One region of the Paenibacillus sp. DRB1-1 genome, then DNA from elsewhere that is predicted to be linked to it. Evidence: predicted binding sites of a transcription regulator. Region 1 holds the regulator's gene; the other holds the start of a gene.
The links. The regulator CtsR, encoded in region 1, represses protease genes until heat stress. The targets are predictions, from matches to a motif close to ATGGTCAATAAAGGTCAAACA.
Positions count from the first base shown of each region.

Region 2: a site for CtsR is predicted at 1,869-1,889, ahead of clpP (ATP-dependent Clp endopeptidase proteolytic subunit ClpP). Genes of this name have one in related genera too.

Region 1 is NZ_JBODQH010000001.1:3,253,852-3,258,285, reverse strand. It holds gene clpC (ATP-dependent protease ATP-binding subunit ClpC) at 1-797, opposite strand, end outside; gene ACQW03_RS14355 (protein arginine kinase) at 842-1,906, opposite strand; gene ACQW03_RS14350 (UvrB/UvrC motif-containing protein) at 1,935-2,459, opposite strand; gene ACQW03_RS14345 (CtsR family transcriptional regulator) at 2,529-2,993, opposite strand; gene ACQW03_RS14340 (GNAT family N-acetyltransferase) at 3,533-4,434, opposite strand, start outside.
Region 2 is NZ_JBODQH010000001.1:2,316,714-2,321,147, reverse strand. It holds gene ACQW03_RS10235 (PdaC/SigV domain-containing protein) at 1-1,033, shown strand, start outside; gene clpP (ATP-dependent Clp endopeptidase proteolytic subunit ClpP) at 1,160-1,756, opposite strand; tRNA gene ACQW03_RS10225 (tRNA-Arg) at 1,967-2,041, opposite strand; gene ACQW03_RS10220 (sugar-binding transcriptional regulator) at 2,311-3,348, shown strand; gene gap (type I glyceraldehyde-3-phosphate dehydrogenase) at 3,443-4,434, shown strand, end outside.

The sequences.
Region 1 (4,434 bases):
TCCATAATTTTTTTCAAACGATCTTCGAATTCACCACGATACTTGGTGCCTGCTACCACAGAACCCATATCCAGCGTCATTACGCGCTTGTCGCGCAACGTTTCGGGAATCTCATTCGCTATGATTTTTTGGGCCAATCCTTCGGCAATCGCCGTTTTACCTACCCCAGGCTCACCGATTAGAACCGGATTGTTCTTTGTACGGCGGCTGAGCACCTGAATTACGCGTTCAATTTCCTTACTACGCCCAATAACAGGGTCCAGGTTGTTTTCCTTCGCAGATGCCGTCAGATCGCGTGCCAGACTGTCCAGAGTTGGCGTGCTGACATTAGCTGGAGCACCGTGATGGCTGGAAACAGCTTCGCTACTGCCGAGCAATTGAAGCACTTGCTGACGCGCTTTATTCAGACTGATGCCCAGGTTGTTCAGTACACGTGCTGCTACGCCTTCGCCTTCACGAATAAGACCAAGCAAAATATGTTCTGTACCTACATAGGTATGGCCCAGTTTGCGGGCTTCATCCATAGACAGTTCGATGACTTTTTTGGCGCGTGGAGTATAGGCAATGTTCGTCGGTTGCTCTTGACCGCGTCCAATCAGCGTTTCCACTTCATCCTGGATCTTTTCCAGTCCCAGCCCTAAACCGATTAAGGCTTTCGCGGCTATTCCTTCACCTTCACGAATGAGGCCTAGCAAAATGTGCTCTGTGCCAATGTTGTTGTGTCCCAATCGAACAGCTTCTTCCTGAGCCAAAGCAAGCACTTTCTGTGCACGTTCCGTAAATCTTCCAAACATCATATATCCTGCACCTCCACAGTGTGTATTTCAGATCATTCTATATATTAAAGGGTTGTGCCTAATTTTTGCCGGATCAGCTTCGCCCGGTACATATCGCGCTCTTCGGTATTCATTTTATCCCCAAAGCTTTTTTGCAGGAACCCGGGTTGTGTCATCACATTCAGCTCATTCATCGCTGCGGTGGAAGGACGCTCCAAAATTCCTAAATCTACGCCAAGACGTACATCGGATAGCCGCTGTGCAGCCTCCTTGGAATCCAATACTGCTGCATATGACAAAATACCGAATGAACGCATCACCCGATCTGTAATTCGCAGCATAGATTCATTCATTAGCCTTTCTCTGGCAGAACGCTCGTGCTCAATAATTTGTAGCACCACGCCATGTAGATTCTCAATAATCTCCGCTTCGGTTTGTCCCAGTGTAATCTGATTAGATACCTGAAACAAATTTCCGACCGCTTCGCTGCCTTCACCGTAAATGCCACGAACTGTAAGACCTACCTGTGAAACAGCAGACAATATACGATTGATTTGATGAGTCATAACTAATGCAGGCAAATGCATCATCACCGAAGCTCTCATACCTGTGCCGACATTCGTCGGACAACTGGTCAGAAAACCTCTCCGATCATCAAATGCATAATCAACATGCGCTTCAAATGCATCATCAATAACCATAGCGCGTTCCCAAGCTTCCCTAACCTGACATCCCGGATATAAGCACTGGATACGCAGATGATCCTCTTCGTTTATCATAACACTAACCGATTCATCATCGCTAATTAAAACAGCACCGTTACGAGATTCGTTCGCCAAATTTGGACTTATCAAATGCTTCTCAACCAGCACCTGCTTGTCGATCTCATCCAACTCGGATATTTTCAACGTATGAAAAGTACCAAAACCGCCTAAATCATCATACTGAAGGATATCCGTCAAGCGTTGAAGTGCTTCTTCCGACTGCTGATTGGTAGCAAGCATGGGAAAAGGCAGATGCTGCAAGTTACGCGCAATTCTCACCCGGCTGCTAATGACAATCTCCGAATCCGCAGCATCACCACGCATCCAGTCACTTAGCGGCTTCTCCGTAAACCGAATATTGGGCATTACGCATCCCTCCTACTCTTCACAAACTTTACTCTTCAGTCATTTCTTTTTCAAGCTCTCTGATTTGATCCCTAAGCTCAGCAGCTGATTCAAATTCTTCCTGTACAATATGCTGTTGCATCTCTTTTTTCAAATCGTCAATTTGCCGTTTAACCTTCAGTCGGCCTCCAGTGCGAACCGGAACTTTACCAACATGATTCGTACTGCCATGCACACGCTTGAACAGAGGGTCCAGACGACTATCAAAATATTGATAGCACGATGGGCATCCGAAACGTCCCAGCTTACTAAACTGTGCATAGGTCATGCCACAATCCTTGCATTGCAGGTTCTGCGGACCACTGTGGCCTGGAGACTGGCTCTTTGTACTGGAGTCAAAATCCAACATCCCCGACAACAAGCTATGAATCGAAAAGCCGTTAGGTGTTCCAGGGATCATCTCCCCTTTTTCCTTGGCACACGTCTCACAAATATGAAACTCTGTCTTTTCGCCATTCACAATTTTGGTGAAATGCAAAGTTGCCGGCCGCATATTACATTCTTGGCACAGCATAAAAGCACCTCCTTCAATGTCAGGATTTATACCAATCCCTACATCCAAACGTTAGTCTCTATTCACATACTATTTGGTCGCCAGCAACGAGATCAGCATAGCCTTAAGCAATCTTGCTCGCAGTTGATCACGATAGGGAAGCTTCAGTAATAATGTATCCCTTGATAAAGCAGCCTTCATTAGATTAGCTTCCCTTTTGCTTAAAAAATGGGCTTCCTCTAACTGATAAATCAGTCCTTCGGCTGCCGATTGGCTTATTTCCTCCCCGATGCTCTGATGAAGATGTGTATGGATGGCATGCTGTGCAGGCAGCTGAATTCGCTGAATACGAATGTAGCCCCCGCCACCGCGTTTACTTTCCACTACATAGCCTTTTTCCAGCGTAAACCGGGTGCTAATTACATAATTAATTTGCGACGGCACGCAGGAAAAGCGGTCAGCCAGATCATTGCGCTGAATCTCCACTAAACCTTGGGGACTTTCCAGCAATATACTCTTCAAATATTGTTCAATAATATCGGAAACATTGCGCATTTCATCATCCTCCACTAACGGAAACGCAAGTATTCAAGTACATTTTACGCTCCACAGAGTCCGCCGTATATTGAACTTAACCAAACGGTAAAGTCACGAATCTAAGCTGTATTCAGGCTATTGCCTGATCTAAATCCATTGGAATTGTACCGTTTTGTCTCTAGTGTGGCCTTTATTTGCGATTAATCATACACTTCTCTTATGTTCATAAGAGTCAGCTCCTATCTATACGCAAATCATTTCGATCCTCATTTACTTCTTTGCTATCAAAATTACCTTATACAGCCAATCCATCAACATAATACTTCTACAGAATCACACGAGGTTTGATTGACTTTGACTTTCTTTGACTATATTCATATTATAGCACATTATTCATTTTTGCCAAGGGGTCAATACCATTTTTCGCAATCTAATTATGTTTTATACAATATCATAAAAAAACTCTTCCCATTACAGAAAGAGTTTTGAAAATTTTGATAACCACACAAGTCATGTTCCCTGAAAGATGAAGCTTAAGAAGAACTAAATGGCCTTTATCAGAAAAAATCCAATAAGAACGTTTGTTTTACCGGTATTACACGTTTAAGGGCAGACACAGACTCACTGCTGCCTTCAATACGCCCCCAATTATACAGATCATCAGCCTGCTGGTAGCCAAGCATCAGAGTCGTCAGTGACTGAATCCCAAGTTTCAAGTCAGCTACTATGGCGTTTTCAGATGAATTGCTTATATCCACTCTCTCCAGATGTCCTTGCCCCTCCGTAGTAATCGTTAATCTCCATAATCCATCATTCCATGGAGCATACCGATCAGTCAGATTTAAGGTTAAACTTGTTTCTTCTCCAATCTGTTCAAAAGGGTATCTTTCTATAAAAGCAGCTGCATCCACAATACGACCCATAAAATAAGGCACAGTTTCTTGTTGAATTCGTGGATCATCGAGTAAAAATGGCAGATTGTCATCTGCTGGAACGTAATTAAATTTACCTTGGGCTATCATTGAGTCATGATTTGCAAAATAAGTCCATAAAGCCCGACGAGCCGTCTCATTTTCATATACCAACTCATCACAATTCAACTGTTTATCTTCAATTTTGTATAGCGCATATCCCTGAGGATCGCCTGATTCTGAGTAATATACCGCAGTTCGATAGTTCTCATTTAAAATCCGCTCTTGCCACCATTCCTTATCTCGTACCAGCGTGCCATTATAACGAGATGCATACGCTTGATACACTTGGTCCAGTTCTGAAATATCTTTGACATCGCGTTTGACTGTACCTTCTGTTTTAAGTTTTGCAGGGAATTTATCAATGGGAATGACGTACTTTTTATATTCAATATACGTTTCCCAACCAAATTTACGATAGAAGGCAAAGGAGAATGGATGCAGAAAAGAAAGGCTTTGTCCCGCAGACTTCATCTCTTCAAGCGCAT
Region 2 (4,434 bases), 940 kb from region 1:
TTCCTATATCCAGGCAGCATCGACGAAACAGCAGCAAGCGACAACACAGCAACCAGGAATCACCATCCAATGGAATGGTAAAACGTTGCCCGCTAAAGGTGTCCAAGTGAACGGGAGTACAATGATTCCGGTGGCCGCACTGCGCGACAGCTTGGGGATTCCAGTAAGCTATGATGCGAAAACAGCGACATATACCGTAGGTAGCGGGTACAATAAACTTTACATTATGGCTTCTTCCTCGGATGCCTACGTCAACGTCAATGGAATCAATACACGTAGTATGGATGCCAAACAGATCGCTGGGAAGCTATATATTCCTATGAGTTTGCTGAAAGACTATCTGGGCATAGATGCTCAATGGAATGCAGCTCAGAAAACAGTAACGCTGAGTAAAAGCCAGCTAAATCCGATTACAATTGCGTCTCAAACACTTCCAGCTTCGAGTAGTGCGAAGGTGTCCTACAAGATTAAGTACCCGCAAATCAGCGGTAGCCAGCTGAATTCTGAGGCTCAACAGGCCATTAACAATGTGCTTAAAAAGCATGCAGAAGGTATATTGGCAGCAGGCAAAAAGATGATGGCTGAGGGAGAGGCTACAACAGAAAGACCGTATGAGTTTGGAAATGATTTTGCGATTGCCTATAACAAAGATGGTATTCTGAGTGTGATTATGCAGGACTACTCGTATACGGGTGGCGCACATGGCATGACGGCACGTAAAGGATATACGTTTTCGCTCGCTGATGGTAAACTGCAGCAATTGTCTGACGTATTGAAGGCAAATCCGAACTACAAAAAGTTCCTCAATGCTGATTTGAAGAAAAAAATCGATGCACTTCAGGCTGGCGAAGGATTCGGCAAATTTAAAGAGCTGGCGGCAGATCAGAATTTTTATGTGACGAACAGTGGAGTAACAATCGTGTTTGATTTGTATGATTATGCGCCATACGCGTATGGAATTCCGGAGTTTACCTACTCGTTCGGTCAATTGCTGCCTCAAGGCGAAAAGCCTTTTGCGGGACAGAATGAATAGTAGAAATAAATAAGTCCAATTGTCTATAACCTAAAAAACAATAATGCAAAAAAGCTGCCTACCGGATAAGAAAGTCCGGAGCAGCTTTTTCATTTACCAGTTATCGAAAGAGGTGAATTTCTTCTCTTATACACCTTCTGGAGAGGAGCTAGTTAGCACTTTATCAATAATACCGTATTCCTTGGCATCATCAGCAGACATGAAGTAGTCACGGTCTGTATCTTTTTCAATGCGCTCCAGTGGTTGGCCTGTGCGATCTGCGAGAATGCGGTTCAGTTTATCACGCATTTTCAGAATGCGGCGTGCGCGGATTTCGATATCCGTTGCCTGACCTTGTGCACCACCCAGTGGTTGGTGAATCATAATTTCACTGTTTGGCAAAGCGAAACGTTTACCTTTGGCGCCTGCATTCAGCAAAAACGCGCCCATGGAAGCCGCCATACCTACGCAAATCGTAGATACGTCAGGTTTAATATATTGCATCGTATCGAAAATGGCCATACCAGCTGTAATGGAACCGCCAGGGCTGTTAATATACAAGTGAATATCTTTTTCAGGATCTTCGGCAGCCAAAAACAGCATTTGCGCAATTATAGAGTTGGCTACAACGTCATTGACGTCCGAGCCTAACAAAATAATGCGATCCTTTAACAGTCTGGAATAAATGTCATAGGCGCGTTCGCCGCGGTTACTTTGTTCTACTACCATTGGAACATAGCTCACGTCAAAAAACCTCCCTTAAATATCGTTAGTGGATTTGGTGGACATGCCGATTACACGTCCCTTATTTATAAACTGTTACCGTAATAACCACATGATAAACAATTTCAAACAAAAAGTCAAAGAAAGTCAAACTAATGATTAAAAAAAAGAGCCCTCAGCGCTCTTATTGGTTAAAACATTATATAGAAGCATCTAAGCGTTCATTTAAAATGGCGCGCCCGCGAGGAATCGAACCTCGATCTCAGGCTCCGGAGGCCTACGTCATATCCGTTGGACCACGGGCGCATAGTTGATTCAATGCAAACAACTAACTAATTAAACAGCTAATTGGAAACAAAGATGATTATATGATATACAGCAGTGAATTGCAAGCTTTTATTAAATGCGCATATTCAGATAAATGGTTGAGAAATATAGGTTCAGATAGACTTGCATATGGAGCAAATATTGGTTAAGATATACGTGGGACTTAAAAAGTTATCCCGGGACGTTTTGAGACCAGTTAGAGATAGAGCATTAGAGACAGAACTTAGAAGTGTGCGGGAGTGGAAAGCATGCGAAAGATATTAGAAATACAGAAGCAGCTTCTGCCCGACCTCATGGATGTTTTGAAAAAAAGGTACACGATCCTGCATCAGATTATGCTGTCCGATGTTGTTGGACGCAGAACACTGGCAGCTTCACTGAACATGACTGAGCGCGTGTTGCGCGCCGAAACCGATCTTCTTAAAGCTCAGGGGCTAATTGAGATTGAGAGTGTAGGCATGAAGGTGAGCAAAGCAGGACTGGATCTGCTGGAACAGCTGGAGCCGATTGCGAACAACTTGTTCGGCCTGTCCCAATTGGAGGACCAGATTCGTCAAGCCTATGGTTTGAGGAAGGTGGTTGTCGTTCCAGGGGATTCGGATGCTTCTCCGTTAACAAAGCAGGAGCTGGGGCGCGCTGGAGCAAAAGCGTTGCTGAGTGTTATGGACGACGAGGATGTGGTCGCTGTAACAGGTGGCACGACAATTGCCGACGTGGCGGAACAACTGGCACTACCTTCTAATGGCCCACTTAAGGGTGGGTGGTTTGTACCGGCACGCGGGGGTTTGGGAGAAAGCATGGAAATGCAGGCCAACACAATTGCTTCCACAATGGCTCGCAAGGTAGGCGCTCAATACCGTCTGCTCCATGTACCGGATTTGCTCAGCAATCATGCTTACAACTCCTTGCTTGAAGATACGAACATTCAGGATATATTGAACCTGATTCGCGAGAGTCGTATCATCATTCACGGGATAGGCAACGCCATAGCGATGGCACATAGACGTAAACTTGATCCCGAAACCTTTGCCCAGATCAGCAGTGAAGGAGCGGTAGCCGAATCGTTTGGTTATTACTTTAACGAAGATGGCGTCGTTGTTCACAGAATGCTGACGCTTGGACTCCGATTGGAGGACATTAGGCGTACCGATACGGTTCTAGGTGTAGCTGGAGGCAAAAACAAGGCGGCCGCTATTCATGCGGTACTGCGTTTCGGGCAAGAGGACATTCTAGTCACCGACGAAGGCGCTGCTGTTGAGATTGTAAGTCGTTATTTAAATGATTAATATAGGATTTATGAATAATGTTGTCTTGACGGGCTTTCGGGTCTGTCTTGAATATATAAAACTAAACTAAACGAACTTTGGGAGGAACTCACTCATGACAGTTAAAGTTGGTATTAACGGTTTCGGACGTATTGGACGCCTTGCTTTCCGCCGGATTCAAAACGTGGAAGGTATTGAAGTAGTAGCAATCAATGACTTGACAGATTCCAAAATGTTGGCACATTTGTTGAAATATGATACAACACAAGGTAATTTCCAAGGACAAGTAGAAGTACATGACGGCTTCTTCAAAGTAAACGGTAAAGAAGTTAAAGTTTTGGCTAACCGCAACCCTGAAGAACTGCCTTGGGGAGACCTGGGTGTAGACATCGTTCTGGAATGTACAGGTTTCTTCACAACTAAAGAAGCTGCTGAGAAACATTTGAAAGGCGGCGCTAAAAAAGTTGTTATCTCCGCTCCAGCTACTGGCGACATGAAAACTGTCGTTTACAACGTAAACCATGAAATTCTGGACGGAACTGAAACTGTAATCTCCGGTGCTTCTTGCACAACAAACTGCCTGGCTCCTATGGCTAAAACACTGCAAGATAAATTTGGTATCGTTGAAGGTTTGATGACTACAATTCATGCTTACACTGGCGACCAAAACACTTTGGATGCTCCACATGCTAAAGGTGACTTCCGTCGTGCTCGTGCAGCAGCTGAAAACATCATCCCTAACACAACTGGTGCTGCTAAAGCAATCGGTTTAGTTATCCCTGAGTTGAAAGGTAAATTGGATGGCGCGGCTCAACGTGTTCCAGTACCTACAGGTTCCCTGACTGAGCTGGTAACAGTTCTGGAGAAAAACGTAACTGCTGAAGAAATCAACGCTGCGATGAAAGAAGCATCCGATCCTGAAACTTATGGATACACTGAAGATCAAATCGTTTCTTCCGACATCAAAGGTCTTACTTTCGGTTCTTTGTTTGATGCAACTCAAACTAAAGTTCTGACTGTTGGCGACAAACAACTGGTGAAAACTGTAGCTTGGTATGACAATGAAATGTCTTACACTGCACAATTGATCCGCACGTTGGAATACTT